Regions from separate parts of the Erysipelothrix enhydrae genome, predicted to be linked through region 2. Evidence: a T-box and tRNA genes for the amino acid it is inferred to sense, from the RefSeq annotation. Region 2 holds a T-box; the other regions hold tRNA genes.

Region 1 (10,884 bases), 210 kb from region 2:
GCTGCTTCGGTTTGTTGAACCGTTTCAGCACGTGTCTTATGATTCGTCCAATTTTCCATAAACTCTTCGGTCATATTTCGCGCAATATAGTAGTAACGGTGATAAGAACACGGAATCATTCCTAAATCCTTCAACTGATCAAGGTTATAAGGTATGGGTGTGATGTTTTTCACTTCTTGGACTTTTGAAAATGAACTGCTTGGATCAAACAATCGCTCAATTAACATCTGCGTCACTTCGGTTCCATCTTGATCCCAAACACGGTGCCAATGAAAATGGTTTAGCCCCGCAAACTTTTCAAATAAAACATTCGCATTCTCATCATAGCCCATTGCTTCATGGTTAATTTTTGTACATCCAACTGGAATATTACAAAGTCCAATCGTACGTTTCCAACCACCCCACTTAATTGCAGCTTCAGTTATAATCCCTGCAGGGTTTGTGAAATTAATCAGCCATGCATTGGGACATAATGTTTCCATATCTTTAATAATATCAAGAATTACAGGAATGGTACGAAAAGCCTTAAAAATTCCACCTGCACCATTCGTTTCTTGTCCCAACGACCCATATTTCCCGGGAATTCGTTCATCACGTTTACGAGCTTCAAGTTGCCCAACACGAAATTGTGTCGTCACAAAATCCGCATCTTTGAGTGCTTCACGACGATCAAGCGTTAATTTCACCTTCCAGTCAAGTCCGGCTGCCTCAACCATACGTTGTGCCATTGCACCTACAATCTCTAACTTTTCCTTGCCTTCTTCAACGTCCACCAACCAAAGCTCTGAAATATCAATTTGATCTGATCGTTTAATGAATCCTTCCATAAGTTCGGGTGTATAACTACTTCCCCCACCAATCGTAACAATCTTTATTTTTTTAGTCATAGTCGCCTCCTAGGTATTCAAATTGTATCCCTTATTAAGTTTTCTCACAATAAACGACACCGAACTTGATTTTTAATTTCATTTAAGTGTTTTCTCAAGTGTTAAGTGTGAAATTAAATACCATATTCTTATGGTATAATTTATTCAGGAGGCTTTTATGACTAAAATATTACTTGGAACTTATACAAAATCTGAAAGCAAAGGGATTTATGAAATTGACTTGGAACATGATCGTTTAGTGCGTTTAACGCACATTGCGGAGGTAGAAAACCCAACCTACCTTGATTATGATTCAACAACGCAAACCTTATTCAGTGTCTATCAAAACGATGATCAAGCGGGGATTGCGACATGGAAGTATCAAGGAACTGACACAGAACTTATTGAACGTTTTATTGAGCCCGGACCTGCGCCGTGTTATGTCGCCTATGACAAAAATGAAGATCAAATTTATGATGCGAATTATCATAAAGGACGCGTCAATGTTTATAAAAATCATCAAGTCTTTAAAAAAATTGAATACAAAGATGGATCGCATGCTCACTTCGTAAATAAGAAACCAAACTCCGAATTTGTCTATGTTTGTGATTTAGGCTTAGATACGGTTCGTAAATATGAACTTATGAATGAAATCGCAACGTATAAAGCACCTGCAGGGTCGGGTCCACGACACCTTGCCTTTCATCCACATTTACCCCTACTTTATCTATTTTCGGAGCATACATGTCATGTTACGGTTTTAGAGGATGATGGATTTGATTTTATCGAGCACGGTGTGTTCGATGCATTGCCAGAAATTGATGCAATTCGATCTGCAGCTGCAATTCGAATCTCTAAAGATGGAAACTATCTTTATGTATCCAACCGTGGTCATGACTCCATCACAGTCTTTAAAATCAGTAAAGACGGGCTCCAGCTTGAATTAATTCAAAACATTTCAAGCTTTGGTGAACATCCGCGTGATTTTGCCCTCAGTCCAGATCAAAAATATCTTGTTTGCGCAAACCGTGATACAAATAATCTCAGCTTGTACGCAAGAAATGAGACGACTGGGAAGCTAACATTACTCCAATCGGATATTTACGCACCGGAATGTGTTTCAGTTCTCTTCATTTCATAAAAATAAAAAAGACATCGTTGCATTCAGATGTCTTTTTTAATTCCAAAAAAAATCACGCGGTTTAAGCGTGATTTTTTTGAGTTTAATAAATTATAAATTAAACAGTTCTTTCGTGAGCAGTTCTCATAAGAACATCAAGTTGTTGTTCTTTTGTAAGTTCTACAAATCGAACAGCATAACCTGAAACACGAATTGTTAAGTTAGGGTATTTCAATGGATTGGCCATAGCATCTTCAAGAAGTGCATTGTCAAATACGTTAACGTTTAAGTGGTAAGCTCCTTGTGCGAAGTAACCGTCCATAATACCACGTAGGTTTACGATACGTTCGTCTGAAGTTTTACCCATTGCGATTGGCGCAATTGTTTGTGTATTTGAGATACCATCAAGTGCACAGTTATAGTCTAATTTAGCTGTTGAGTTTAATGAAGCTAATAAACCATTCTTTTCTGCACCGTATGATGGGTTCGCACCAGGTGCTAAAGGAACACCTTGTCCACGTCCATCAGGTGTATTACCTGTAGCTTTACCATAAACAACATTTGATGTGATTGTGAGTAAGCTTAATGTCGGTGTTGAATTGCGGTATGTATGGTGACGTTTAATTTGTCCCATGAAGTATTGTAATGCCCAGTTTGCAAGATCATCTGCACGGTCATCATCATTACCATATTTAGGGAAGTCTCCTTCGACTTCATAATCTACAACTAAACCTTTTTCGTCACGGATCGTCTTAACCTTAGCGTATTTGATTGCTGATAAGGAGTCAGCAACGTGTGAAATACCTGCAATACCAGTTGCAAAAGTACGTTTAAGATCGGAATCCATTAATGCAAGTTGTGCTTTTTCATAAGCGTATTTATCGTGCATGTAGTGAATTGAGTTTAATGTATTTACATATAATTCTGCTAACCAGTCCATCATGTCTTGGTAAGCAACTTTAACTTCATCAAAGTTTAGGTATTCTGATGTAATTGGACGTAAACGTGGTCCAACTTGTGCTTTAGTCACTTCATCAATACCACCATTGATAGCATAAAGTAGGCATTTAATTAAGTTTGCACGAGCTCCAAAGAATTGCATATCTTTACCGATTACAGTAGCGGATACACAACATGCGATTGCAACGTCATCTGAACCCCATTTTTCACGAAGTAATGTATCATTTTCAAATTGAATTGAAGATGTTTCGATTGCTACATGAGATGCAAATGTACGGAATCCTTCTGGTAATTCTTTACAGTATAGAACTGTTAAGTTTGGTTCTGGTGAAGGTCCCATGTTAATGAGTGTGTGGAGTAAACGGAAGTCAGTTTTTGTAACGAGTGAACGTCCGTCAAAGCCCATACCTGCGATTGATAATGTTGCCCAGATTGGGTAACCACTGAACAATGCATTGTATTCAGGTGTACGTGCAAATTTAACCATACGTAATTTCATTACGAGGTGGTCAATAAGTTCTTGTGCTTCTTTTTCAGTAATCACACCAGCATCTAAATCACGTTGGATATAGATATCAAGGAATGCTGAGATACGTCCAATTGACATCGCTGCCCCGTTATTTTCTTTGATAGCTGCTAAGTAACCAAAGTATAACCATTGAACTGCTTCTTTAGCATTTGCTGCAGGTTGTGAAATATCGAATCCATAAGAAGCAGCCATTTCTTTAATTTCTGCTAATGCATGAATCTGATCACTGATTTCTTCACGTAAACGAATTACATCATCTGTCATTGTTTTGTAACCTGTGTGTGCTAAATCATTTTTCTTACCAGCTACAAGACGGTCGATACCATAAAGTGCGATACGTCGGTAATCACCGATAATACGTCCACGTCCATAAGCATCTGGAAGACCTGTAATGATCTTGTTCTTACGTGCTGCACGCATTTCAGGTGTATAAACATCAAATACCCCTTGATTATGTGTCTTGCGCCATTTTGTAAAGATATGTACTAACTCTTCATCAGGTTCATAACCATTACTTTCAAGAGCCTTCACAGCCATTCCAATTCCACCGAAAGGAATAAACGCTTGTTTTAATGGTTCATCTGTTTGGAACCCAACAATTTGTTCTTTATCCTTGTTCATGTAACCAGGACCATGTGAACTTACAGTAGATACAATTTTAGTATCCATGTTGTAAACGCCAGCTTTCTCACGTTGTACAGCATTCATTTCTTCGAGTTGTTCCATAAGATCCAACGTATTTTGAGTTGGTCCTTCTAAGAACTCATCATTACCAGTATACTCTGTGTAGTTATTTTTGATAAAATCACGAGTATCAATGTTTTCTTTCCAATAGCTTCCTTTGAAGCCTTTCCATTGATTATACATTAAGATACCTCCTTATTCTCGGGTTTGATTCCCAATATCTTATTTGTATTACACGCATATTATATCAAACTTAGTACAATACGTTTTATTTTTCACATCCTTTTTGGGCTTGTTCTTGTACACACTTGTGCTTAATTGCTTCAAAACATACTAGTTTGAGAATTCACAGACTTTTTTCACAAAATTATTTAGGTCACTTCAAATCTAAAAATACTCACTTTTAAGTGAACTTAGTTCAAATAAAACCCTTTTTCATTTATGTCATGGTTTCACAAACTCCATAAGCACCGTTAACACTATCTTGCTCAAAATAACGAAGTTTATGAGTGTGGAACAATCCGTAAAAGTTCAAATTTAACGGTAGTCATTAAAAAAACGACGCTACATTACTTTAATTTCGAAATTAAAAGCAAGATAGTGTCGTTTCATTCAAAAAAAAGACTGATTTCGATCAGTCTTTAAGTGCTTCAATAAGGAGTGGTAAATAAATCGGTAAATCCGGTGGTCGTCTTCCTGATACAACGTGACCATCTCGAACTGCCGGTTCATCAACCCAATGTGCTCCTGCATACATTAAATCATGCTTAATACCTGGTGTACTGGTTACCGTTTTTCCGTTTAAAATTCCAGCAGATGATAAAACCCATCCAGCATGACAAATTTGACCAATTACCTTTTTATTGCTGTCCATATACTTCACAAAATCCAGTACTGGATCCAATCGACGAAGATAATCTGGTGCCCATCCACCCGGAATCACAAGACCATCATAGCGCGTAATATCCACATCCGAAAACTTTAAATCACTCACAACCGACAGACCGTATTTTCCACGGTAAGTCGTTCCACTAAGTTCAGCTGCAATATCAACGTGCGCACCCGCTTCACGAAGTCGAAGGATTGGGTACCACAATTCTGGATCATCAAAATCATCACTTACGATGGTTAAAACTCTTTTACCACTTAATTCCATGTCATCACCTCTTTATTAAACTCTATCAATATCCCTTTCTAAAGTATAGTTATTTGCTTTAAGATTGTAGTCTGCGATGCATCTTGATACGATACATATATATATAAGGAGGAATTTTTATGTTTTATCTAGGTTGTCATCTCTCATTTGCGAAAGGTTATGAAGCAATGGGACATGAATCACTTCGTATTGATGCTAATACGTTTCAGTTTTTCACGCGAAGTCCTCGTGGGGGAAAAGCAAAACCCCTTAATCTCGAGGATTTAGGAAAACTTAATACTTTAATTGAAGTAAACAATTTCAAACACATTCTTGCGCATGCACCATACACGATGAATCCTTGCAGTAATAAGGATTATACGCGTGATTATGCAGAAGAACTCATGCTTGATGATTTGTCTCGTATGAGCCATATCAAAGGCAGTCTTTATAACTTCCATCCAGGAAGTCATGTAGGACAAGGTGTTGAACCGGCGATTGTTATGATTTCTGATATGTTGAATCGCGTCTTAGACCCAAACCAAGAAACAATTGTCTTACTTGAAACGATGGCAGGTAAAGGAACTGAAGTCGGTCGCACTTTTGAAGAAATTGCTGCAATTATTGAAAAAGTGAAGGTTAAAGAAAAAATTGGTGTATGTTGGGATACATGCCACATTTATGATGCCGGTTATGATATCGTGAATGATTTAGATGGTGTTATCGAACACTTTGATGAAGTTGTTGGTTTAGATAAACTACATGCGATTCATATCAATGACAGTAAAAATCCCTTTAAGTCTCACAAAGATCGCCACGAAAAAATCGGTCAAGGATCAATAGGGTTGGAAACATTCGAAAAAATTATAAACCATCCCAAATTACGTCATCTTCCGTTTTATCTAGAAACTCCACAAGATGATAACGATGGTTATAAAGCAGAGATTGAGCTCTTAAGATCAATTCGTAAATAACAACTTAAGGTTTATTTATGACATCTTACCCTTTTTTTGTATCGATTCGATTATAATTATTTATAATAGAGTCAGGAGGAACATCCGTGAATATAAAGGTTATTATTAATCCGAATCTTGAAGAAGATATCGTTTTAGAGTGTCGCGAAATGACACCTCAAATTGAGAAAATGATTCATACTTTGGATACCCAATCGATTAACGCGGTTCACCGCGGTAAAGATATTACACTTGATCTTGATGAAGTTTGTTTCTTCGAGACTGAAGACGATGCGGTTTATGTCCATACAGCAAAAGATTCATTTCGCACACACTATCGCTTGTATGAGTTAGAGGCATCCTTGCCAAGTTCATTTATACGAGCATCCAAATCAAGTATTGTGAATCTTAATCAGATTGATTCACTTGAACGGAATATTACTTCATCTCGAAGTGTTCAATTTTATAACAGTCATAAGATAACGTATGTATCACGCATGTATTTCCAACAAATTAAACAACGATTAAAGGAGGAGAGTATCTAATGAAAAAAAATGATTATTTCTGGGGCTTTGTACTAGTTTTACTGGCATTTGGATTATTTGGTAGCGCATTTAATCTTTATAGTTTTGGTCCCAATGCATTTAAGATTGCATTTACGGTAGCCTTAGTAGCGTTCGCAATCTCAAATATGCCTAAGTTAAATTTCTTTGGGATTGTTTACCCACTTACTTTGGCGCTTTGGATTAACCGTGTTTATTTTAATATTCACGGAAATGGCGGCACTTTATTTTGGGCAAGTACATTTCTAGCTGTTGGTCTTTCCGTGATCTTCAAACGACGCAAACGGCACGTAAACTTTCAAAAGTATGAATCGTATCGTGAAAGTTCAAGCTATGCAACAGATGAAGATGGTAATCAATATGAGTATCACACAGGAACACAGCAAAGTCGCAGTGGTTATCGCGATGACGACCATGCAGACTATATAAATATCGAAGCATTGTTTACGGATCGTACGCGATATATCCGCTCAAAAAACTTTACGGGTGGCTATATCGATAATACCTTTGCGTCATTATCAATCTATTTTGATCAGGCTCAATTTAACCCTGCAGGGGCACAGCTTGAAGTGAGTTGCGCATTTGGACAAGTAAAATTGTTTATTCCTTATAATATCAACGTTATTAATAATATTGATAATACACTTGCAAGTGTCAGTGATCCCCATCGAAACACAGTCGTTGATGGTCCTACATTAACCTTAACGGGTGATGTAACCCTTGGCGAAATCAAAATTGTGTACGTATAATCACTATTTAAGCGGTTTTTAACCGCTTTTTTTATATTTTCAATCTTTTTTTATTTTTATTGAATTTGGGTATTGCTTTCTTAGAAATGGCTTGTTATAATCTATTAGCAATACCAAGTGAATACGCGGGCGTGGTGAAATTGGCAGACACACTAGACTTAGGATCTAGCGCTTCGGCATGGAGGTTCGAGTCCTCTCGCCCGCACCAATTATTAAATAACAGTCATTACTTCGGTAATGACTTTTTCTTGATCTTTTATTTGTTAATTGTTTTATAAAAAAGGATTTGCTATAGTTTGAATAAAGGAGATTACTATGAAAACTTCTATAAATAAGCGCATCCTTCAATACCAAGAAAGCATCAATAATAACGACATGCCTTCTACGTATAAATTTTTAATCGACACGATGAATCAAATTCAGCGTAATTTCGTACTTGATTCATTTTCAACGAAATCCGTTCTTAATGGCTATCTCGATTATACTTATTTTTATTTTGATGATGATTTTCTTCGGTCACAGGGTTTAAAGCTGGGCTTAATCTTAAATCATCAAGCGATGGCCTTTGAACTTTGGCTTATGGGACGGACAAAACCGATTCAAGAAAAGTATTGGAACTTGTTGAAAGATACGCCCCTTAATCATTTTGACGAGATGCCTCAGTGGTTTATCGTTTCTATGAATTTGGTAACCCATCCAAAATTTGAAGATCTTGATGCACTAACAGATACAATACTTAAAACGATTCCAATCGCTTATGCGCAAATACACGCTTATCTCTAGCTAAAAACTTGTTTTTATATCAAGTTTTTTTTTTTTTTTAAAACGTCTTCGGAACATGATTTCCTTTTTTCATCACATTTACAAGCTCCCCTTCACACCAATGTATTATAATAATCATATAGAAAGAAGGAACTTCCATGACACAATTTAAAATATCTGATGATTTTTGGTCTTTATTTCCTGATGCTTGCTTTGGAATTGTGCTTGCACACGATGTCCAAAACAAAAATCTTAATTCTGAAGCAATGACTGCAATTTCTAAATTTCTTGATGAGAGTCATCACGACGCTCAAAAGCATCTTACAGAAGATGTTCTAAGTCAAAATACTGTTGTTTCTGTATGGCGTGACGCATATCAAAAGTTTAAAACCAAAAAAGGTGCACGTGTATCGATTGAGGCCTTGTTGAAGCGGGTTTCTAAGGGAAATACGGTTGGTTCGATCAATCCCCTTGTTGATATATACAACGCAATCTCGCTGACGTATGGGCTTCCTTGTGGTGGTGAAGACATCGATACGTTTGTAGGGTCTTTGCGATTAATTAAAACGCAAGGAAATGATTCATTTATGGCTCTGGGAGATACAGAACCCGATAATACACTTCCGGGAGAAATCGCATACGTTGATGATGTTGGTGCAGTCTGTCGTTGTTGGAATTGGCGTGATGGTCAACGCACCATGTTAACAAATGACACAACGAATGCATTCTTAATTATTGAGTGTGTCGATCCAACACGTCGTGACGATTTAGAAAAGGCTACCCAACACCTTGCAACATATGTTGAACAATATCTTGGTGGGTCTGTAAAAAGCACTATCATGGACTACGAAAACGTAAGTCTCAATCTTGAATAAAAGATAATTTAAAAAGGAGAAGAAAATCATGGCACGTCCACAAACAAAAGAAACATTGCTCGAAGCAGCATCTGAAAACTTTAATAAATTAAATGAATTTATCAATTCTTTAAGCGAAGAAGAACGCAATACAACATTCATACTCGAAGATCGAGATCGTAACTTACGAGATGTTTTATGTCATTTAATCGAATGGCATAAAATGATGATCCGATGGTATCAAATCGGTGTTATAGAAAATGGAATGCCCGATATTCCCGCAAAAGGCTTTACTTGGAAAACAACACCGGAACTAAATTACAAAATCTGGGAAGCATACCAAAATACATCCTTGGAAGATGCACTTACGGAAATTCAAAGCACCCATGCGGAAGTTGTAAGTCGAATTCATAACCATACTCAAGAATCGTTATTTGATCGCAAGGTTTACCCATTTACCAAAACAACAACCCTAGGTGCTTATTTTATCAGCGCCACCTCATCGCATTACGATTGGGCACTAAAAAAATTAAGAAAACAGTATAAAGCTTTGAAGCGTGATATAATAGATTAAAAGGAAGTGATACCATGGGTATTGATAATTGGTTTAATTTTCGTCCTAAAGCAGATCTCGATCGTGATCGCGAAAAATATCTAAAAAAGGTCTTTCCACGCGGTGAGCAACAAAAGCAAATGATTCAAAACGTACTCCTTGAGTTATTTCCAAAACGAGACCAGAAGGAACTTCTTTATCATTATATTGTTTGTAAAGAAATCATCACCAATGATGCATTGGATCCTTTTGACCAAATTCATAAAATTGAGAAAGCACTCAAACGGGTTCGTCCTAAGTTAGACTTTACTGAAACAGAAACGTTAACGAATCTGCTTTATATAGATGCTAATGAAATCGAAACCATTGATTCACAAAAACTTTTAAATCGAGTTAAGCATAAAGCCATCGTATGATGGTTTTTTTATTTTGTGTATCTATATTTTTGACTACTTAATACTCGTTTTTTGTGTGATTGAGAGGATAAACTTGTAAGTCATCAATTCCTTATTTATGATGTGTATCGTTATTAAAGGAGATTTTATTGTGTCTAATCATATAAATTTAAGTCGTGTCGATGGGGATCTTTATATTGGTAAAGGTGCCGGAAAAGAAATTATGACACGTTTTAATCAAAGTAAACAAACTATTAAGATTGTATCCCCATATGTAAATAAGGATTATGTACAGAAGTTAATCAAACAACATCAAGCAGGGATTGCTACGGGTTTAGTGTTCACCTGGGATTATAAACAAGGTCAAAAAGCAAATCAAGATTTGGCACACACCCTGTTCACCCAAACACGCATTAAAAGTGATGAAGCATTACGAAAGAAACGTATGGGACGTTTGATTGCATTAGGATGGTGTTTAGTTAATTTTATTATTTTAGCGCATGCACTAACACTTAAAGGAACTGTTGGTTTTTGGTTTGAAATAATAGTTGTTATGGTGTTATTTACCGCAAATTTCAAATATTTCGATCATATTCATAAGACACCCATCTATAGCTACGCTTACGAGCCGAATATGCCTATTTCTATTTGGAAAACCAACCGCTATCAAAAACTTCATACAAAACTGTATGTCGTGGATGATGTTGCTTTTATTGGTTCCCTCAATTTTACAAAAAACGGTTTTTATTCAAACTATGAAT
Region 2 (10,884 bases):
TTCAATATTATGTATTATCTTTGGCATAAGTTCCCTCAATCCTTGTAAATATAACACAAGCATACCATAAATGAGCTTAGAATATCATTAGATTTCATTGACAATGATAATCATTATCACTATAATGGATATATAAGGCAAGTGCCCTATACTAGGAGGATATATATGGAAAACAACAGTACATTCCCATTGTTGGGAGAAAAATTTCCTACATTAAATGTGAAAACCACTCAAGGTCAAATGACTTTACCGGATGCATATGAAGGAAAATGGTTCGTTCTATTTAGTCACCCAAGTGACTTTACACCTGTGTGTACAACAGAGTTTATTGGATTTGCGAAAGCTGCCGATGAGTTTAATGCAATTGGAGCAGAATTAATTGGTTTATCAATTGATGGTGTTCATGCTCATATGAAATGGATCGAATGGATTGACGAACATGCAAATGTTAAGATTCCATTCCCAATTATTGCGGATGAATTAGGACGTGCAGCATCACAACTTGGTATGCTTCACTCTGCAATGGGTACAAACACAGTTCGTGCAGTCTTTATTGTAGATGATAAAGGTGTGCTAAGATTAACAATGTATTATCCACAAGAAGTCGGACGTAGTATTGATGAGATACTTCGTGCTACAAAAGCACTTCAAACTGCAGATAAATATAGTGTTGCAATCCCTGAAAACTGGCCAAATAATGAGTTTATCGGTGATCACGGTATTGTTCCACCTGCATCAACAATCGCAGATGCGGAAAAACGAAAAGCACAAGCAAACGAAGGCGATACAGAATACCTTGACTGGTGGTTTGTTCATAAACCAATTAAATAAGTCATTATAATAAAAGAAACGAATTCCCATTCTTAATTAAAGAAGAGGAATTCGTTTTTTACTTTTTAAATATTAATAATTTTATTAATTTCTGTGTGCATCGATTCCGTCAAACATATTTTTAAGACGTAAATGCAGGAATTTAACTTGAGTTTCTGTTAGTGCTACTGGAGGTTTGTGACCATCAACAGTACCTAGATGTGTTTGAATTTTTCCATCTTTATCAATCGCAACAACAAAGGGTACATATCCATTTGAACGTAGTGCCTCTGGAAGTTTCTTATCCCAATCAGATAGTCGTTTTTTCAAGTCATCGCTATTACTATATTCAGAATTTTGAACATCTAACATCATGATTTCAGGTTTGATTTCAATGCCTTGTTCTTTATAGCTTGTTTCTAAGTCTGTTATTACGGTTTCCATTTCAGGTACCAATGCAACACACCATGGACAGTCAGCATAACCAATGTAGTAGATGCCTTCTTTAGAATCTTCCAAATTCTTAATAATCGTTTCCGAATCAGCTGTTACATAATGGTGATCTTTCTTGGTGAAACCTTTATAATCTTTCATGAGATTATTTGAGGTGCAACCGGTTAATACGAAAATTGAAACGAGTAGGACAAGTAATGTTTTTTTCATAATGACCTCCTTAGTCTCTTAAATTATAGAACTATTTTCAAAAATTGCAAGATAAACATAGCGTATGTATATGTTAAGTATGTTGTTAGAAAAGGGATTTAGGTGTGGTATAATTGTATTTAAGTAAGGCAGGGATTTATATGACATATTTTAAATGTCCGAATTGTGGACAAGCATTGGAAGAACAAGGTCGTTCATACGTTTGTTCTAAGGGTCATCAGTTTGATCGGGCCAAGAGTGGTTATGTAAATTTGCTCATGTCACAGCAAGATAAGACGAAACAGCATGGCGATGATAAGCAAATGGTTCGGGCACGAAGAAATTTTTTAGATAAAGGTTATTATGCGATGTTGTTGGAGCAAATTCAATATGTCTTTGATCAGTTTTCGTGCAATCATATCTTGGATGCTGGTTGTGGTGAATGTTGGTATACCGAATCGTTACTTAAGCCTAGACGAACGATTTATGGTGTTGATATTTCTAAGAATGCCGTTGATTTAGGATCAAGACGAAATTGCGATTTAACGCTCGCTGTTGGCAGTACCTTTGATTTACCGATCATGAGCGATACCTTTGATGGGTGTTTATCTGTTTTTGCGCCATTTAAAATTGAAGAAATCTTAAGGGTATTAAAAGAAGATGGCATTTTTATTCAGGTATTTCCACTTGCAAATCATTTGATGGAACTCAAAGAAATTGTTTATGACAAACCTTATGCAAACGATGTTGATGTGAAAATGTATGAGGGATTTCAATTGCTCGATGTGATGCAAATTAAAGGACCTATCGAGATTACATCGACAGAGGATATTTTAAATGTTTTTGCGATGACACCGTATGCACATCGTACACCTAAAGAAAATATTGAAAGACTGACGCAGTATTCACACCTAAATGTGGGCTTAGAGTTTGGTCTTGCAATTTATAGAAAAGAGACATTATGAAAAGACCTCAATTTATCGAAGAGTTTGTAGTGAGCAATGCTCGAGTGCTATTTTCGGAATTAAAACGTAATACACGGTATGAATCATGTTTGATTTATCAAGATCACGCATTAGTAAAATGTGAACAAGTTTGTTTTAGTAAATGTGAATTTGAGATGGATGCTTGTGATCGTGCAGAGTTTTTAGATGTCGTGTTTGACCGTTGTGACTTAAGCAATCATTCTCTACAAAAAAGTTATCTTTATCGATGTGAATTTCTTTCATGTAAGTTAATGGCCAGTGAAATTTATGACAGCAAAGTTAAAGATGTCGTTTTTAAAGATACGCTAATGAATTTTATGAATTTATCACAATCAAGTTTTGAGAATGTTTTGTTTGATGGATGTCGACTTAATGAGTCGTCGTTGATGATGGCAAAGTATAAGAATATGAAGTTTAAGAATTGCGAGCTAACGGGTTTAAATCTATCCGATACACGCTGCAACGCTTTAGATTTAACCTCTTGTACATTTGATACGATTGTATATTCACCATCACTCATTAAAGGAATGCGCATTCGTGCAGATCAAGCGAGTGCGTTGATTGGTTATCTGGGTCTTATTATTGATTAACGAAAGGTGGTATTAAATATGAGTTTTATATCTTCGCTTTTTAAAACAAGAACACCTAAACATGTTTTAGAGGTTCGCAATCAAAAAGAATTTATAAATTATTTCTTAGATCTATTGCCGTTGTTAGGTTATGATTCGATTCAAGTTCCCGAATCAAAATATGCGCATGGCGTCAATGTTGTTGCAAAAAAAGATGGGATGCGTTGTGCATTTAAAATCGTATTTAATCCTAAAGAAGTAGGGACAGAGCCGATTTCAGAACTCGCGGCTGCATTAGTGTTCCATAAAGCAAAAATTGGTATAGTTGTTACAAACGGTGCGTTCATTGAAAAAGCAGAGCAATACTCAAACATTAAACGCATCAATCTCTGGGATGTTTATCACTTGGATAAGTTAGAAACAAGATTAAATTTATAGGAGGCTTTGATGAAGAAATTAGTGAATAAAGCTGTGAAAAAGGCGAATCGTAAACCATCAATGTTTTTGGCGGCGGGATTAATCGTAACCAATATTGTTCTTATGGCAATTGTTAAAGAAGGCTCTAAAAATGAAGAGGCGTAAGACGCCTCTTTTTAATGACTTGGTTTGTTGACTTTTAGTGATGTTTCAACTATTATTTAAGAAAGCGATGATAAGAAATAGTAGAAAATTAAAATAGCTAAGAGAACTGATGGTTGGTGCGAATCAGTGTATTAAGATTTTTGAACTCATCTTTGAGCATAATTTCTGAATCAGTAGGAAATTACGTCCCCTGCGTTAAAGGATTGAGAGTCTATCGAATATCGATAGGAATTAAGGTGGTACCGCGAGCAATTCGTCCTTTATAGGTACTTTTTTTTATGTTATAGGAGGATAAAAAATGTATAACCATTTAAAAATTGAGAAAAAATGGCAAAATTATTGGGATGAACATGAAACGTTTAAAACAGATGTTCATAACTTTGATTTACCGAAATACTATGTTTTAGATATGTTCCCATATCCATCGGGAAATGGACTTCATGTAGGTCATCCACGAGGCTATACAGCTACGGATGTAATTGCACGTTATAAACGTATGAATGGTTTTAATGTATTACACCCTATGGGATGGGATGCTTTTGGTTTACCAGCAGAGCAATTTGCTTTGAAGACCGGTAACCACCCCAATGAATTTACAAAGCAAAACATCGCTCACTTTACCGATCAAATTAAAAGTCTAGGACTTTCCTATGATTGGAGTCGTGAGATTTCTACAACAGACCCAGGTTACTACAAATGGACTCAGTGGATCTTTACAAAGCTTTATGACATGGGGCTGGCTTATGTTGATGAAAAGCCTGTAAACTTCTGTCCAGAATTGGGTACCGTTCTTGCAAATGAAGAGGTTATTGATGGTAAGAGTGAAGTTGGTGGTTTTGATGTTATTCGTATGCCAATGCGTCAATGGGTTTTAAAAATTACGGAATATGCAGATCGTTTGCTTGAAGATTTGGATTTGGTTGAATGGCCAGATTCAACTAAAGAAATGCAAATTAACTGGATTGGTCGCTCCGAAGGCTCCAATGTTATCTTTAAAATTGCAGATCATGATAAGGAATTTACAGTATTTACAACACGTGCGGATACGTTATTTGGAAATACATACTGTGTTCTTGCGCCAGAACATCCTTTTGTTAAAGAAATTACAACAGCGGAAAATATTGACGAAGTCAATGCTTATGTTGAAAAAGTGTTACACAAGTCTGATTTAGAACGAACTGAACTGAATAAAGAGAAATCTGGTGTATTTACAGGTGCTTATGCAATTAATCCAGTTAATGGAAAAAAAGTGCCAATTTACATCGCAGACTATGTTCTTGCAGCATACGGTACAGGTGCGATTATGGCAGTACCTGCACACGATACACGTGACTTTGAGTTTGCTAAGAAATACAACCTTGAAATTATTCCAGTGATTGAGGGTGGCGATATTGCTGTTGAAGCGTACACCGGTGATGGAATTCATATCAATTCTGGATTTTTAGATGGTATGGGTAAAGATGAAGCGATTGAAACAATGCAATCATGGTTGCTTGAGAATGGTTATGGTGAAGCGAAGACTACATATAAACTTCGTGACTGGTTATTTTCAAGACAACGTTATTGGGGAGAACCAATTCCAATTGTTCATTTAGAAGATGGAACCATGAGAACTGTTGAGATCGATGAACTTCCTTTGGAACTTCCAGAGGTTGAGCATTATAAACCGGCAAGTGATGGTCAGTCCCCGCTTGCGAATGCAGGTGACTGGTTGGATGTTACCTTTGCGGATGGTACTAAAGGACGTCGCGAAACAAATACAATGCCACAATGGGCAGGATCTTGCTGGTACTACTTACGCTACATTGACCCAGAAAACAATGAATCGATTGGTGATCCAGAACTTCTAAAACATTGGATGCCCGTAGATCTTTATATGGGTGGTTCGGAGCACGCTGTACTCCACCTACTTTATGCACGATTCTGGCATAAAGTACTCTTTGATTTAGGTGTTGTCGATACCAAAGAACCATTTGGAAAACTATACCACCAAGGCATGATTCTTGGTGCTAATAATGAGAAAATGAGTAAATCACGCGGGAATGTTGTGAACCCTGATGATATCGTTGAAAGTCACGGTGCGGATGCACTTCGTGTTTACGAAATGTTTATGGGACCATTGGATGGTGCTATTGCATGGAGTACACGTGGCCTTGATGGAATTCGTAAATGGCTTGACCGCGTTTACCGTTTAATGGTTGAGTCAGATAAAATTACCGAAACCAATGATGGTAGCCTTGATTTTGTTTATAACCAAACGGTTCAAAAAGTTACACATGATATTGAAACATTTGGTATGAATACAGCAATTTCACAGTTAATGATCTTTGTGAATGAAGCATATAAAGCAGAGACACTCTATAAAGAATATGCGCTTGGTTTTATTAAAATGCTTGCTTGTTTCGCACCTCATTTGGGTGAAGAACTTTACGAAATTGTATCTGGAAATGGGGATATTAGTTACGAACCATGGCCTACATTTGATCCAAGTAAATTAGTACTTGATGAATTAGAGATTGTTGTTCAAATTAATGGTAAGGTACGCGCTAAATTCGTTGCACCAAATAATTTACCAGAAGATGAATTAAAAGCTCTTGTATATGATCAAGCTCAAGTTCAAAAGAATCTTGAAGGCATGACCGTAATCAAAGAAATTGTAATTAAAAATAAAATTGTTAACTTGGTTGTTAAACCGAACTAAAGCAGACGAAAGTCTGCTTTTTTTTATTTTCTTGATAGGAAATATTTGTTTTGAACTTTAATTAAAAGTGGGTGATATATGAAAAGTATTGTTTTGGCCTATGGATATGTCATTTTGGTCATGATGTTGTTTCTTTCGATGTTGTCGTTTTCTGTTTTTAAACGTGAATATCAACAAAAACGATTTCAATATCGAAATGCTTTGGAAATTCTAATCCAAGAAATGCATCCTGATGATAATCTTAAAACTGCATTTGCGGAACTAATGAATGATCAATATGGTGAAATAGTCGATCTTTCGTATCATTTTTATCCAAAGTTGCTGCAGGTTATATATAAAACGAAAGTAAGGGGATTGGATATTGTATTTGGGGAATTGATGATTGAGGAGGGGTTTTAATTAAAAGAAAAGTTGTACTATCCGTATTGTGTGTGATTATGATCGTAAGTTTTATTGAAATAATGACGCGGATTCGATGTCGGTTTGAAAAAGTTTATCGCCTTAATACCGATTTAACACAACGTGAAAAAATTGAAGATCATCATTTGGAGGAAATATCGTTGCCAGAAAAAGGAATCAATGAATTTATGATTCGTAATAAAGAGAATATCATTGGTAGGTATGTACGACTTGGACATACGGTGTATAAGGGGCAAATTGTTGATCGACGTGACTTTGAGCATTTTGATGACGCACACGGAAAACCGCTACTGTTACTCGAGCCTGAAGAAGTACTAATGAGTGCAGAAGCCTCGATGATTAATACAGGAGGGAATCTGTTGAGGGCTGGTGATTACGTAAATTTAAGTGTAAAAATTCGCGAATTTGATGGTGGGAGTAGGATAATTCCCTTACTGAAAGGTGTTCGAGTTGTAAACGTACGAGATCGTGATGGACATGAAATTGATGTGGGAAAGCAACCAAGTGTCCTAAGTTTCGCGATTCCCCGAAAAGTGGAAGGTATCATTCATAGAGCTTTAGAAATGGGAGATTTATCGGTAGTGATTTGTAGTGGTATTCCAAGTGTAATAAATGATTTACAAAAAGAGGTGGTAGAACATTTTAACACCAGCATTTGATTTTGGTCCGCTTACACCTTTTGTAGAGGATGAAAATATTACAGATATTAATTTTAATGGTGTGGATTTATGGATAGATGATTTAGTAAGAGGAAGGCTCGTACATCGTAATTTTTCGAGCCATGAAATCATTTGGAGAATGTGCTCACGTCTATCAAATATTGTTAATCTACCATTTAACCAACAACATCCTGTGCTCGAAACTGATTTGAATGACTTGCGTATCAGTGTCATTCATCCAAGTGTTACACGCTTCTTGAGTGTCTCAATTCGAAAGACAACGTTTAAGTTGCGTCTGAGTGAATCGTATATTGAATCTTCGTCCTATATGAGTATTTCTGCTCTAAAATTTTTAAAGTATGCGGTACGTTCTAAGTGTAATATCTTGGTAAGTGGACTCCCGGGAGCAGGTAAGACTGAATTGATTAAGTTTTTGGCGGGTTATATCAGTCGTGATGAGCGAATCATTACAATTGAAGATTCCTATGAATTACACCTCAAACAGATTTATCCGCCTTTAGACACAGTAGAAATTAAAGTTGATGATCGTTTCAACTATTCGCAAGCGATTAAAGCGAGTTTGCGTCAAAGACCAAACTGGTTATTACTGAGTGAAGTGAGAGGCGCGGAAATCGTTGATTTATTAAGATGCATTTCCACTGGTGCGAGTGTTATGAGTACGGTCCATGCACGAAGTGCGATGGAAATTCCGGATCGAATTCAACAGATGACGCCAATCAATGCGACTGAATATATAAATGAGCAGAAAATCTTTGACGCAATTAATATTGGTATCCACATTGATTTAAAAATTTCTTCTGCAGGGATTCAACGTTATGTTCGAGAAATTGTTGTCTATACACGTGAAGGTCACTATCGATTGTATACATTTAAAGGTAAACGTCTACAGTCTAAAATTCCAGAATTGATTAAGGAAAAAGCTGAATTGTATGGTGTAAAATGGTAGTTGTTTTATTAATTGCATATATATATATTTATCGTAATCGTCACGATTTTGTACAAGCATTGAAGTGTATTACTAAACCGAATCTCCATATGGGTATGTTCAAGGCTTATCAACTCTATTTGGTCGCGCTTATCCTACTTATTTCCATCGTCTCTGTCGGAATTTTATTTAGACTTAAGACTTCATTTATCGCCTTACTGAGTGTATTCTCGATTTGTTGTGGTGTTATGCAACTTCATATTATTTGTTGTTATCAAAATCAAAAAAACAACTTTCAATCTTTGTATCTTTTTCTAAGTTCAAATGCATCGTTTTTTAGAAACTGGGAAAAAGTATTGCCATGTTTAGAACATATTGTATCTACTGAACCCTCTTTCAAATCGTATACAGACATCATATTGAGTGCAATCGAATGTGGAGAATCCATAATTAGTGCATATAGAAAAATCTCGACACATTATCTTGTTGTAACGCTCGCTGTAATTATGGAAATGGCAGAAACATATGGAAATGCCGGACTCGATCACGCACTTCTTAGTTATGAAGAAGATCTCGATCAGTGGAAGGCATATACAGAAAAACTAAATCAAGAACTATTAGGGATGCGATTAAAGGTATTACTACTCACTATAATGAGTATTGGAATTGCTTATCTTTCGATTGGAATGTTAAGTGAAACTGTGGAAATTGTCCATTCATGGCTTTATCAGTATGCAGTAACTGGATTTTTGATTGTGATTTTAATTGTTCTTATGGAAACAATGAAAGGAATGAAAGCATCATGGTTTGGCGAGGAAGAATGTATTGATTAGGCTCTGTATCAGTGTTCTCTATATTTTTATAGTCCATATATTTGGGGAACCGTTGTTAGATTTATTATTTCTGAAACTATATCGTAGATATCAGCGAATAACGCGCGTAACTCCATCGTGTAATATGAAACTTCATAAAAACTTATTGTATATTTTGGTTCCTTGCATTTTAAGTGGTAGGAGAGCTGTTTTATTCGGATCTATCATGCTTTTTCTTATAGAAGGTTTAGTTTTTTTGAGAGCATACCGTCAGTATAGAAAAGAACTCTCGATGCTTTTATATGAATTTCCGATATGGCTAAGAGAACTGCAATGCTTATTAGCCTATAATACGGTTTATCAAGCTATCAAGACAAGTGGTGAGATTGCACCAAAGTCACTACGCTATTCTATTAACGAACTTGTGAAGGGGATTGAAATGCATCCATCGTCAATCGATCCTTATCATGCTTTCCTAAAAGACTACGATAGTTTGGAGGTAAGAAGAGTCATGAAGGTACTTCATCGAGTGGGTACAGCAGGTACTGATGATGCATCTACACGTCTTAATGCGATGATTGCGGAATCACATCATTGGCTTATGTTCTCCAGAAATCAGAAGAAAGAAATGAAAATTACGCAAATTAGTGCAATGGGTTTAGTTCCGCTCGTGGGTGTAGGTATTTTATTTTTACTTTTAATGGGACTTGTGGTTGTATCACTCATGGAAGGGGGGTGAGTTGTATAAAAGCTTTTTTTGAGGAATATGGACTTGTTCTTGTGGTAACCGTAATTGCGACGGGTATGATTGTTTTTTCGAATGAATTTAAAGATGTGTTGAAAACAACACTCCTTAATCAGTGGCAAACAATGACAACACGTAATTAATGAAACAAGCAATTGAAGGATACTTACAAATAATACTTATGATGGTTTCCATTTGTGTATTATTTTGTATTATTGACCTAAATCATAAACAAAACAACTTGGCTTTATGTAAGGAACATGTGATTACCAGAATGAATCACTATCATAGCTCGGAAATTCAGACAGCGGATTTAGAGATGTGTAATGGCACTTCAATTCAAACTAAACGGGAGGCGGGTCGTTATCGGGTAAAGTTGATAAAAAGTATTTCACTATTTTCAATTGATTTACCACTAAAACTTGAAGATTCAGGTCTTACATACATGATACAGACGTAGAAATCTGTATCATGAATTATAGAATATTATGATGAAATGGTGTATGGTAATTATGAAAAGAGGTAAGATTATGATCTTAACAATCGATGTTGGTAACTCAAATACGGTAATAGTTGGTTATGAAAATCATCAAATAGTTTATAAAAAGAGAATCATTACTGAAAAAAATAATGTTGTTTCGTATTACACGTCCCATCTTGAATCGCTGGAATTCAATATTGAGGCTGTGGTCTTATCAAGTGTTGTTCCAAACATCACAAATATGATTGTTGATGTTTTAACACAACAATTTACTTGCGGTATCTATAATGTGTCGATTGATAATATTCAAAATTTTGAGGTGAAATTAGATAATCTTAATGAAATTGGAGCGGACTTTATTGCGACCGCAGTTGGTGCTTTCTCACAGTATAAAACGCCTATAATTATCGCTGACATTGGAAGTGCATCAAAAATAAGTGTCATTGATAGTGAGGGTGCATTTTCTGGAGGTGTAATTATTCCAGGGATACAAACATCTCTGGATGCTCTTGTCCACTATATACCGCATCT
Region 3 (10,884 bases), 790 kb from region 2:
TCCGTATTGTCTTTGGAAGCACTTCAAACTTATCGAACACAACAAAACTTTAAATGCACGCTATAGCGTGCATTTTTTATTGCTTCACGAGTTGTGGTGTGGTAATGTATTGGTGTAACGATACAGAGGTGGAAGTATGAAATTAGAGATTAAGAATCTTTCAAAATCTTTCGATCATCAAGAAGTTTTGAAAGACATTAACATAACGCTTGAAAAAGGGAAAATCTATGCGTTATTGGGGAGAAATGGCGCAGGGAAGACCACTTTCTTTAACTGTATTAGTCAAGAAATACCACGTGATAGTGGTACGGCTCATTTTGATGATGGGAGCTTGTTAACGCAGCACGATGTTGGATTTGTATACACCAATCCAATGTTGCCCGAGTTCTTAACGGGTATTGAGTTTTTAACGTTTTTTATTGATATTCATAAAGATCAAGGTTTCATACGTGAGGATGTACATGCATATTTTGATACGATTCAATTCAATCAAGATGACCGCTATAAACTGATTAAGGATTATTCGCACGGTATGCGAAATAAACTACAAATGTTATGCATCATGATGTTGAAGCCGAAAGTCTTGTTTCTTGATGAGCCTCTCACTTCATTTGATGTGGTCGCATCCATTGAAATGAAACGGCAACTTGTTTCGCTCAAAGAGGATTGTATTATGGTTTTATCTACGCATATGATGCAGATTGCTAAAGATATTTGTGATGAGGTGATCATCTTGCATCATGGAAATGCAACCCTTTTGGACTCCAGTCGCTTGCATGATCCTGCATTTGAGGAAGATATTATTGATATCTTAAGTGATAATCATGAATCATAGTGTTTTAAAAGATATTAACGTTGTAAATCGAACAAATCGATTTCTATACTATCTGCGTTCGATTAAACCATTACGAAAGGTTATTTATGCTAACGTCTATGAAAATACAGAACGAAAAAAGAAGCTTGGTCGTGTTGTAACGGTATTTCATTATCTTAAAATGATTGTGAATCATTTTATTTATTTGTTTATTATTTTTGGGATTCTTGCTCAAGCATTGCCACAGGTTCCTATCGAACTTATTTGGTTTCTATTGGTCATAATTAGATCGTGTGTAAGTACAATTTCAAGTGATGATTCAATTGAAAAATGGACCTTAATTCGCTCTTTCAAAGTTGACTTTAAGTCATATTATAATTTCCGTTTGCGCAATGACATTATTGAACGCATACTCTATTGTATTGCGATAATGTTTACTGTTGTGATGTATGACCAAAGTGTACTTATGGCATCCATGATGGTTCTTGTGGTATTGGGGACAAAAGTTGTAGCAGAGGGTTTAGATCTTGCGTATTTTAACCGTTACCATAAGAAAATAAGTGGCAAACATAAGACGATATTTGTGCTTGGTTTAGTACTAAGTTTTAGTGTATTATTATTTACCAATTATTTATCAGGGGTGGTTTTTTATATCTTAACCGGTATGATTGTTTTAATGGCGATTGCGTTTATGGTTCGTAGACCAATTTGCGAAGCTCAAATTCATGAATCGTATGGGTTATATATGCTTCAACAAATAAGTCCGGAAGAAAGTCTAGCGTCAATTAACCTCAAATCGAGTCAAACAATTTTACGAGTTGATGATGATTATAATCTTGATCAATCTGAACAAGTTATTAATCGTTATGAAGGTTACAGCCTGTTGAATCGTCTTTTTTTAGAACGGCATCGACGACTCTGGTTTAAACCGCTACGTTTTAGATTTTTAGTTATCCTTGCAGTGGTGGTTGTTAGTGTTATAAGCCTAACAATTCTGAGATCGTTTTTCCCAGAGATGTATTTTCAAGTTTGGTATCCATTTTCAACTGAAATGTTTAAATCGATTGGACCTTATATTTTTATCGTCTATCTCCTGAATATTGGGGAGTCAATGACCCGTGCATACTATCTAAATTGTGATTCAAAATTATTGAACTATGCGTTTTATCGACGACCTGAAATCATTTGGAAACAGTTTGTAGGGCGTTTAGGGACACTTGTGTTTCTAAATATGATTCCGCTTATACCCATAATTATAGGTGTAGCTTTTATGGTTGGGATACAATTAATTATTCCGATACGTGGTGAAGTTCAAATTTTTATTATTACCTTAGTGCTTTTAAGTGTTTTTTTCAGTGTTCATAATTTACTAATTTATTACACATTACAACCTTATAATGAATCGATGCAAGAAAAAGGATTCCTATATAATTTAGTGAAAGTTCTTGTGGTCATGGTTGCTTATAATGGCAATCGTTTAAGCGATATTCCAAATTTGAATTTGTGGCTTTCAATCATAACGGCATTATATTTCATTATCGGTGTGCTCTGTGTTCGATTGTTTTCTGAGAAAACGTATAAAATTAGAAAATAGTTTATTTGGTTATTTTAAGTCGTACGAGTATGGGACTTGAACCATTAGCTTATCTTCTCTATAATTAAGGAAATGCAGGGGAGCTGGATTGATGAAAAGAAGAAAAGGGTATTTAACGGTTATGACGGCTGTGTTTTTTATGGCAGCGTTATCTCATTTGATATTCCCAAGTTATATGATTGCGAACTCGATATGGGGTTTTGACTACGGCTGGCAACGAGAACTGGGTGCAATGTATTTAGCAATTACATTTGTGAATTGTTATGCTTTGTATACTCATAATGATGACCAACAGCATATTTTAGCGATGTTATCCATGACAATGTGTATCGGTATTGGTTTTAATAATTTAGGGGCATGGCTTTCTTCACCCTTAGATCATAATTATGTTCATATCGTAGGTGTGATTAATTTCTTGCTTATCGGTGGGTTTGGTGGATTATACCAAGGATATCGCATAATGTCTCAGGTCGTTGAACAACGACAATAAAAAAAGAGGATTTCGATACTAGTACCTGTCAAGTTGACACTAAATAAAAAGTAGATTTATATTTGATAGGACTAAGATATCCAAGGTCTTTCTGGATACGTTCGGTATTATACCAATGAACGTATCCTTTTTTTTTGTTTTTGCTTCTTGTTTTGTTAATTTCCCATCGATTCTAATACATTCTTCCTTTAGTTGGGAAAACCAATTTTCTATTCGTGTTGCATTTTTCGGATTTTCATGAGTAGAGTATAAGACTTTTTTATAATTTCTATGTCCTCTACTTCCCCAGGTTTCTTTCCGCGTTTATCTAAATATAGTGTTCCCTCCATAAGTTTTCTTTTCCAGTTTGCGATTGTGCCAGTGCGAACATTATATTTCTCACTGACACTTCTATATGATTTACCACTCAAAATCTCTTGTACAATCATTAACTTATCTTCATACGATCTTATCGTTTGTTTGCCCATAAAAAAATACCTCCAAAATTTAACTAAATATTAACACGATAGTGTTTTTTATTTAGTGTCAACTTTAAAGGTATTATAATCTCGGTCCTCTTTTTTATTTGAATTTACCTAAAACATAAAAAAACCAACCGAAGTTGGTTCTGTGAAATATATATTTGGTGCACCAGATAAGATTTGAACTTACACGACTTGCGTCACACGCCCCTCAAGCGTGCGCGTCTACCGATTCCGCCACTGGTGCATTGATATTAACTGCTTTTGTATTATAGCATTGGTATAAACAATGTGCAAGATTAAAAGTGGCTAATTTAATGATTTACGTAAAATATCGTGTATAATATTTATGGTTAAGAAGGAAGGTTATAATGAAAATTCATAAAAAGACGTCAATGACAGAGGGCGTCATTTGGAAAGAAATGCTTTTGTTTTCAATACCGCTTTTGATTGGGAATCTATTCCAACAATTATACAATACCGTCGATTCCTTTGTGGTTGGAAACTATGTGGGTGAAGAAGCACTTGCCGCAGTTGGAGCAAGTACACCCTTGAGTAATGTTATTATTGGGTTGTTTATGGGGATTTCAACGGGTGCCGGTATTCTTATTTCTCGCTATTTTGGAGCGAAAAAAGATGAAGAATTGCATGATTCAATTCATACCTTTATGGCGTTTTCGTTAATTGTAAGTGTTTTTCTTACTTTTTTCGGTTCGGTAATGTCTCCGATATTTTTAGGGTGGCTCAAGACACCTGCAAATATAATGGAACCGGCTACCCTTTACCTAAGAGTTTATTTTTGGGGTGTAACCGGTCTTGTTATCTATAATTCCGGTGCAGGGATTTTACGAGCAATCGGGGATTCACGCAATCCTTTAATTTATCTATGTATTTCAAGTCTTATTAATGTATCGTTGGACTTGTTGTTTGTGATTGTGTTTGATATGGGGATTTTGGGAGTTGCGGTTGCAACGCTTATTGCTCAACTCACATCCGCAATCTTAGTATGGATACATCTATTACGTGTCGAGGATATTTATCAACTAAAGATGACAGACATACGAATTCATCGTGATAAACTATATGAAATTATACGTCTTGGTATTCCAACTGGAATTCAACAGACAGTTGTTTCATTCTCAAATGTTTTGGTTCAATCCTATATTAATGCATTTGGATCCGCTGCGGTCGCTGGTTTTAGTGCAGCAGATAAGTTTAATGCATTTTTATCAATGCCAACGCAAAGTTTCTCACTCACAATTACGACCTTCACAGGTCAAAATCTTGGTGCGGGACGTAAGGAACGCATCATGGAAGGTGTTCGGACTGCTCTAGTTTTAGCGGTAGGGATTGTGATTATCATTGGAATTCCAACCTTTATTTATGCAGATCAACTGATTGCTTTCTTTTCACCTGAACCTATGGTTATTATGTATGGTGCACGCATGTTGCGGATTATGGTACCGTTCTATTTTGCACTCAGCACGACAAGTATTCTAAGTGGTGCATTAAGAGGTGCAGGCCTTACAATGGTTCCAATGATAATCATGATTTCGTGTTTCACAATTTTAAGACAGATATTCTTGTTTATAATGATGCGTATTAATCATTCAATTGATTGGGTATACTGGAGCTACTCCGTTACATGGATTAGTTCAATGGTTCTTACACTTCTGTACTCAAAAGCATCACAATGGCTTGATAAAGCATAGTCCTCCTTCGAGGACTTTTTTATGTTACAATAAAATAAAAAGGGTGGACAATATGAAAAAATTAAACATTATCGTTGATGTTCAAAATGACTTTGTATCGGGGACGCTTGGTTTTGAAGGAGCAAATCAAGTGGTGTTGAATATTCTGAAAAAATTAGAAAATGAACAAGATTGTGACCTTGTGTTTACACGTGATACCCACGGATCCAATTATCTTGAAACGCAAGAAGGGCGTCGTTTACCGATTGAACATTGTATTTTGGGATCAAGCGGATGGGAACTTGATATGCGTTTAAAACCCTTTGTGAAGCCGGATACGATTATTTTTAATAAACCTACTTTTGCCTCTTTAGAGTTGGGTAATTATTTAGATAAAAAAAACTATGATGAGATAGAGGTGATGGGCTTAGTTTCCAACATCTGTGTTATCAGTACGTGTGTTATCGCAAAAGCTGCATGTCCTGAGGCGCGAATTATTGTAGATACATCCTGCACAGATAGTTATGACCCAGTATTAAATCAAAGTACATTTGATGTGCTTGAGGGTCTACAAGTGGATGTGATTCGATGAATCGGGCGAGTATAAAACGTGGGATTTTAGCGGTATTAGCTCTAGTTTTATTAATTGTTGGTGGAGTTGCGGTGTATTTTATCGTAGATTCAGCACCTTCTGCCTTTTTAATTCGAAGAGTGTTTGAAGGGGGTTTGGCGGTTAAACCGGATGGGTATGAAGTGATTGAGTCAGAAGTTCGTGTTTACACAGATTTGACCTATGAATCAACGGCTGGCCGCAATACTTTTGATCTTTTCGGTCCGAAGAACACACAAAAACTCCCTACAGTTATTTGGGTTCACGGGGGTGCGTTTGTAGGCGGCGATAAGCATGATAATTATGAGTATGCAGTCCAATTAGCCAACCAAGGATATCGAGTCATCAACCTCAACTATGATTTAGCGCCAGAAGCAGTTTACCCTTCTCCAGTTCATCAAGTTGGTGAAGCGATAAGTTATCTTGAATCTCATGCAGAGCTTTTTGGATTGGATATGAATAATATCATTTTAGCGGGGGATTCAGCAGGGGCACACATTATATCCCAATACATGATGGTTCAGGTCGATTCACAGTATGCGCAAAAGCTCGATCAAAGTGTTACGTTAAACCCGAGTTATGTTAAAGGGATTGCGTTGTTTTGTGGACCTTACGATCTAAATGGACTTTTAAATATGCAGTCTTCTTCAGGTGTTTTAGATTTCTTTATGAGTCGCTTGGCCTGGGCTTACATGGGTGAAAAGGCATGGATGGATACAGCGTACGTTGAATCGTTATCCATTCTCAATCATGTTACTAAAGATTTTCCACCCACATTTATTACGGATGGTAATCAAATGAGTTTTATGGAAGACGGTTTAAAAATGCAAGAAAAATTGGAATCGTTGCAAGTTCCGGTGACTTCTGTGTTTTATGAAGATGTCGCGGATGTTTTAGGTCATGAGTATCAATTTAAAATGGATAATCCTTATTCCGTACATACATTTGAGGAATTTGTAGGATTCCTTAACAAATATGCTAAGAAGGTGTGAAGACTCACATCTTTTTTGATGGGGTTTTATATATGCAATGAATATGCGATAATGTTATAATAAACACATGAAATGAGGAAGTTATGAAGAAACGTTTAGGATTATTGAGTGTCGTGATTATCGCTATCGATTTGCTGTCAAAGGCATGGATCGACAAAACGATTCCATTATGGGATTCTTTACACGTTATACCCGGATTTTTCTCACTTCGGTATGTACGTAATACAGGGGCAGCATGGAGTATTTTTGACGGTCAGAAATGGCTTTTTATCGTACTTGCAACAGCAGTTTGCATTGTGCTCGCTTATTATTATGTAAAAGAAGATAAACCTGTCATTTTGACAGCGATTGCCTTAATGTTTGCAGGTGCTTTTGGGAATTTGTTTGACCGCGCAATTTATGGCTATGTACGTGATATGTTTGCGTTCAATATCTTTGGATATCAGTTTCCTGTATTTAATGTAGCAGATATGAGTTTGGTTGTGGGTGTTTTTATTCTCGCAGTTGTACTCTATCTCGATGAAAGAGGTCAAAAATATGAATAAATTAATTGTAGAAGAAATGTTTGATGGAATGAGAATTGATCAGTATATGGCACTTGCTGTAACGGATTATTCTCGTAGTGTTTTACAAACATGGATTAAAAATGGAAATATTAGAGTAAATGGTAATGTTGTTAAACCAAACCTTCGCTTAAAAGAAGATGATGTAGTGGAGTATGAAATTACTGAGGAGCAAATTTCAATTGTTCCAGTGCCAATGGATTTAGATATTGTTTATGAAGATGATGCAATTTTAGTTGTTAACAAACCAAAAGGTTTAATTGTTCACCCATCACCATCAACGTTAAATCAACCAACATTGGTTCACGGACTATTGGCACATACAACGCAATTAAGTGATCTTAATGGCGAATTGCGCCCAGGTATTGTTCATAGAATTGATAAGGATACAACGGGTTTATTAGTTGTTGCGAAAACAAATGAAGCACATGAAATTTTAGTAGAAGATTTAAAGCAACGTTTAATTTCGCGAGAGTACGTGGCAATTGTGCATCACCAATTTAAACATCAAAGTGCTACGGTCGATGCGCCAATTGGTCGTGATCCTAAAAACCGTCAACGTATGGCAGTTACAGATCAAAACAGTAAGCATGCAGTAACACATTTCTATCTTACAGAACGTTTTAATGATTTTAGTGTGTTGCGTTGTAAATTAGATACAGGTCGTACACATCAAATTCGTGTTCACGCTCAGTATATTAAGCATCCTATTGTTGGAGATCAAACATATAGTTATAAAAATACATGGGAAACAAATGGTCAGTGCTTGCATGCACAAAAATTAACGTTAACGCATCCCGCTAGCAAAGAGGTTATGACGTTTGAAGCTGAATTACCTCAAACAATGAAAGACGTTATCGAGGAAATCAGGAGGTTAGATTAATGTATACAAAGTCTCAATATGATGCATGGGTAATTGAAGTCGCGAACTATTTTATGAAGCATTTTCAATATCAAATGGTTTCAATGACTCAAGACAGTTCACAGGTTTGGCTTGTGAATCAAAATGTTGAGGACAATGCGATTATTATGGTTACCTCCACATCCCTTTCAAATATTGATCGCGAGATGATTTCAAAACATCGTGAAAGTCTCGCCCTTGTATTTAAAACGAAGGCAGAAGGGCTTAATATTAGTGTGAATCAAGAGGACAAAGTCGGAGATGATATGAATGTGGTTGTAGGACCGAATTTTATCTCATCCTCGCAACTTCTTACCTCATACGGTGATTTAAGTGGACTTTTAAAAATAAGTCAAAATCCGGATCGCTCGCTTTCAAAGGCGGTACTTAATTTGAAAAAAACGATTGGTAGAATGCAAAAACAAGCACGATACCGTTCTTTTCCTGTAACCAATGTCATCTCAATGATTTGTGTTGTTGTTTTTTTACTCGCACAATACTTAATTTTAGTTTCAGAGATAAACATTAATACTGTTGCAGTGATGTTAGGTGCCTTTTATAAACCGTTTATCGTTCATGGTCATGAATGGTTCCGATTTATTACTGCAGGTTTTCTTCATATTTCTTTTCTACACTTAATCATGAACTTAATGGCTCTAAGAAATTTAGGCGTGGTTATGGAAACTGTGATGGAAGGGAAAAAATATCTCTTTACTCTAATCGTGGGTATTCTTATGGGTAATGCATTTGTCTTTATTCTGGATGAGGGTGTCATCGGTCTTGGTATTAGTGGTGGACTGTTTGCGTTGTTAGGCGCAATGTGTGTCTATTTATTTGAAACAAAAGCGATGCGTAACCCTAAAGTTATGTCTCAAGTCTTTCAAGTCTTATTTATTAATCTCATTATCAGTTCATTACCGGGTGTTAGTGCAACAGCCCACTTAGGTGGATTGATTGCAGGATTATTGTGTGGACTTGTTTTCTCAAAACGAAAAGATTGGGATTATTTACGCAAAGGAACAATGGTACTATCTGCTGTATTTGTTGTAGGGATTGTGGTTGTGATGACGCAACATGCGGGTACCCTATCAAGCCCAAGGTTGGATATGTCGGTTATTAATAGCTGGTATGAACTTGGGTTTAAAAATTATGCAAACCGTTTAAGCGGTTTTATGAAGTAGGGGGTTTTATGAGTAAACGAGATAATGTCATTTCTTGGGATGAATATTTTATGGGCCTCGCTCATTTGTCTGCGTTGCGTTCTAAAGATCCTTCAACTCAAGTTGGTGCTGCAATTGTAGATCAGCAAAAAAAAATCGTTGGAATTGGCTATAATGGCCTTCCAACGGGATTGAGTGATGATGCGTTTCCTTGGGAACGCGAGGGAGATTTTCAAACGACGAAATATGCATATGTGGTTCATGCAGAATTAAATGCAATTTTGAATGCGACCCAATCCTTACAAGGGTGTACGATTTATGTATCATTGTTCCCATGTAATGAATGTTCCAAGGCAATTATTCAAAGTGGTATTAAAGAAATTGTTTATGAAGATGATAAGTACGCAGAAACGGATGCTGTCTTAGTATCGAAGCGCATGCTTGATGCTGCTGGAGTTTCTTATCGAAAAATTGATAAAGCAATTTGTGTTTCGCTTACGCATCGTTAAGAATTCGTGCTGTATTGGCAAAGTGAACCTTCGCAACATTATCAAGTTCTTCTTTTCCATACCGTCTAACAAATTCTTTTCCAAATGTGTCAACATGGGAACCTGCCCCTTTAGGAAAGACGCAGTCATATTTTGTTGAGAGTTTATCGAGGTAATCTAAAAAACCGAATCGAGCAATAATTGCACCGCATGCGACTGCAATAAACTTGTTCTCTGCTTTTGTTTCGAAGATAAGCCCACGAAATATTTCAGGTTCTCCTTTGAGTGCGTTGTAATAAGGTTTCTCAGCCATAAATTGATCAATGATTGCGTAAGGCGGCATTTTATATCGTTTTTTAAGATTTAAGAATGCTTGATTATGTAATTTTGCCTTGATGACATTCATGTTCATTGTGTCATGGACACGGTTGTATTTTTTATTATCAAGAATAAGAAGACTGTATTGAAGTTCTTTTTTAAGGATTGGAGCAATTTTTCGAATCTTATCGTCCGTCATTTGTTTTGAATCGACAATTTCCGCAACGGGAATTCGTTGCAAGTCAGATTCGTTTACGATACAAGCGCAGACGGTGATTGGACCAAAGTAATCTCCGGTACCCACTTCGTCGCTGCCTGCCATCGATCCTTCAATCTTCTGTGTTGATGCAAGCGGTGAATTGGGCTTTGAAGTTCGATCAGAATAAGATGAAGCGTGAAATTCTGCGCCTTCACCGCTGAAAACAACCTTACCGCTGGTGTAGGCTGTGATGGTGACATCACTTCCCTTAATTTGGAAGTGTGTGTATTGAATATCGTAACGAATTGGATATTTTGAATATCGTGATTTTAATTCGTTTATCTGTTTGTCTGTTAGTTTTATTGTAATAGTTGTCATACTAATAATATAGACTATTTCGATTGAAATTAATAGTTGAACTCATTAAATAAAAAAAAGAAGGAGTGATTTTATGGTGATGTTTCCCAATGATTGGATGGGTTACTTAAATGGGGTTATTATTATTTGGTTTGCGGTGACCCTTTATATTGGATATAAGAAAGGTTTGTTGCTGCAGCTCGTTGATGTTGTGGGAACTTTTGTATCGCTTTTTGCAGCATGGAT

The links. The T-box of region 2 lies ahead of leuS (leucine--tRNA ligase). A T-box ahead of a tRNA ligase gene usually reads a tRNA of that ligase, here a tRNA-Leu.
Region 1: it encodes a tRNA-Leu, which carries the amino acid that the T-box ahead of leuS (leucine--tRNA ligase) is inferred to sense. The anticodon was not compared.
Region 3: it encodes a tRNA-Leu, which carries the amino acid that the T-box ahead of leuS (leucine--tRNA ligase) is inferred to sense. The anticodon was not compared.

What each region holds. Positions count from the first base shown of each region.
Region 1 covers NZ_CP125807.1:1,060,732-1,071,615, reverse strand. The annotation lists gene LLS04_RS05355 (6-phospho-beta-glucosidase) at 1-887, opposite strand, end outside; gene LLS04_RS05350 (lactonase family protein) at 1,045-2,007, shown strand; gene pflB (formate C-acetyltransferase) at 2,105-4,342, opposite strand; gene LLS04_RS05340 (type 1 glutamine amidotransferase domain-containing protein) at 4,794-5,315, opposite strand; gene LLS04_RS05335 (deoxyribonuclease IV) at 5,435-6,268, shown strand; gene LLS04_RS05330 (LytTR family DNA-binding domain-containing protein) at 6,355-6,792, shown strand; gene LLS04_RS05325 (LiaF transmembrane domain-containing protein) at 6,792-7,559, shown strand; tRNA gene LLS04_RS05320 (tRNA-Leu) at 7,685-7,767, shown strand; gene LLS04_RS05315 (DUF7000 family protein) at 7,875-8,342, shown strand; gene LLS04_RS05310 (B3/B4 domain-containing protein) at 8,480-9,196, shown strand; gene LLS04_RS05305 (ClbS/DfsB family four-helix bundle protein) at 9,225-9,749, shown strand; gene LLS04_RS05300 (hypothetical protein) at 9,764-10,144, shown strand; gene LLS04_RS05295 (phospholipase D-like domain-containing protein) at 10,275-10,884, shown strand, end outside.
Region 2 covers NZ_CP125807.1:854,068-864,951, forward strand. The annotation lists gene LLS04_RS04200 (TetR/AcrR family transcriptional regulator) at 1-27, opposite strand, end outside; gene LLS04_RS04205 (peroxiredoxin) at 166-831, shown strand; gene LLS04_RS04210 (thioredoxin) at 916-1,473, opposite strand; gene LLS04_RS04215 (putative RNA methyltransferase) at 1,614-2,417, shown strand; gene LLS04_RS04220 (pentapeptide repeat-containing protein) at 2,414-3,028, shown strand; gene LLS04_RS04225 (restriction endonuclease) at 3,047-3,445, shown strand; gene LLS04_RS04230 (hypothetical protein) at 3,455-3,589, shown strand; T-box leader at 3,648-3,853, shown strand; gene leuS (leucine--tRNA ligase) at 3,888-6,290, shown strand; gene LLS04_RS04240 (hypothetical protein) at 6,369-6,689, shown strand; gene LLS04_RS04245 (CpaB family protein) at 6,728-7,369, shown strand; gene LLS04_RS04250 (CpaF/VirB11 family protein) at 7,509-8,336, shown strand; gene LLS04_RS04255 (beta-carotene 15,15'-monooxygenase) at 8,330-9,148, shown strand; gene LLS04_RS04260 (hypothetical protein) at 9,384-9,866, shown strand; gene LLS04_RS04265 (hypothetical protein) at 9,863-10,015, shown strand; gene LLS04_RS04270 (hypothetical protein) at 10,147-10,332, shown strand; gene LLS04_RS04275 (type III pantothenate kinase) at 10,403-10,884, shown strand, end outside.
Region 3 covers NZ_CP125807.1:66,735-77,618, reverse strand. The annotation lists gene LLS04_RS00365 (hypothetical protein) at 1-66, shown strand, start outside; gene LLS04_RS00360 (ABC transporter ATP-binding protein) at 137-835, shown strand; gene LLS04_RS00355 (hypothetical protein) at 825-2,408, shown strand; gene LLS04_RS00350 (hypothetical protein) at 2,500-2,898, shown strand; gene LLS04_RS08475 (IS3 family transposase) at 2,927-3,058, opposite strand; gene LLS04_RS00345 (helix-turn-helix domain-containing protein) at 3,108-3,365, opposite strand; tRNA gene LLS04_RS00340 (tRNA-Leu) at 3,522-3,606, opposite strand; gene LLS04_RS00335 (MATE family efflux transporter) at 3,731-5,071, shown strand; gene LLS04_RS00330 (cysteine hydrolase family protein) at 5,124-5,642, shown strand; gene LLS04_RS00325 (alpha/beta hydrolase) at 5,639-6,652, shown strand; gene lspA (signal peptidase II) at 6,736-7,197, shown strand; gene LLS04_RS00315 (RluA family pseudouridine synthase) at 7,190-8,098, shown strand; gene LLS04_RS00310 (rhomboid family intramembrane serine protease) at 8,098-9,297, shown strand; gene LLS04_RS00305 (deoxycytidylate deaminase) at 9,306-9,785, shown strand; gene rnhC (ribonuclease HIII) at 9,772-10,659, opposite strand; gene LLS04_RS00295 (CvpA family protein) at 10,733-10,884, shown strand, end outside.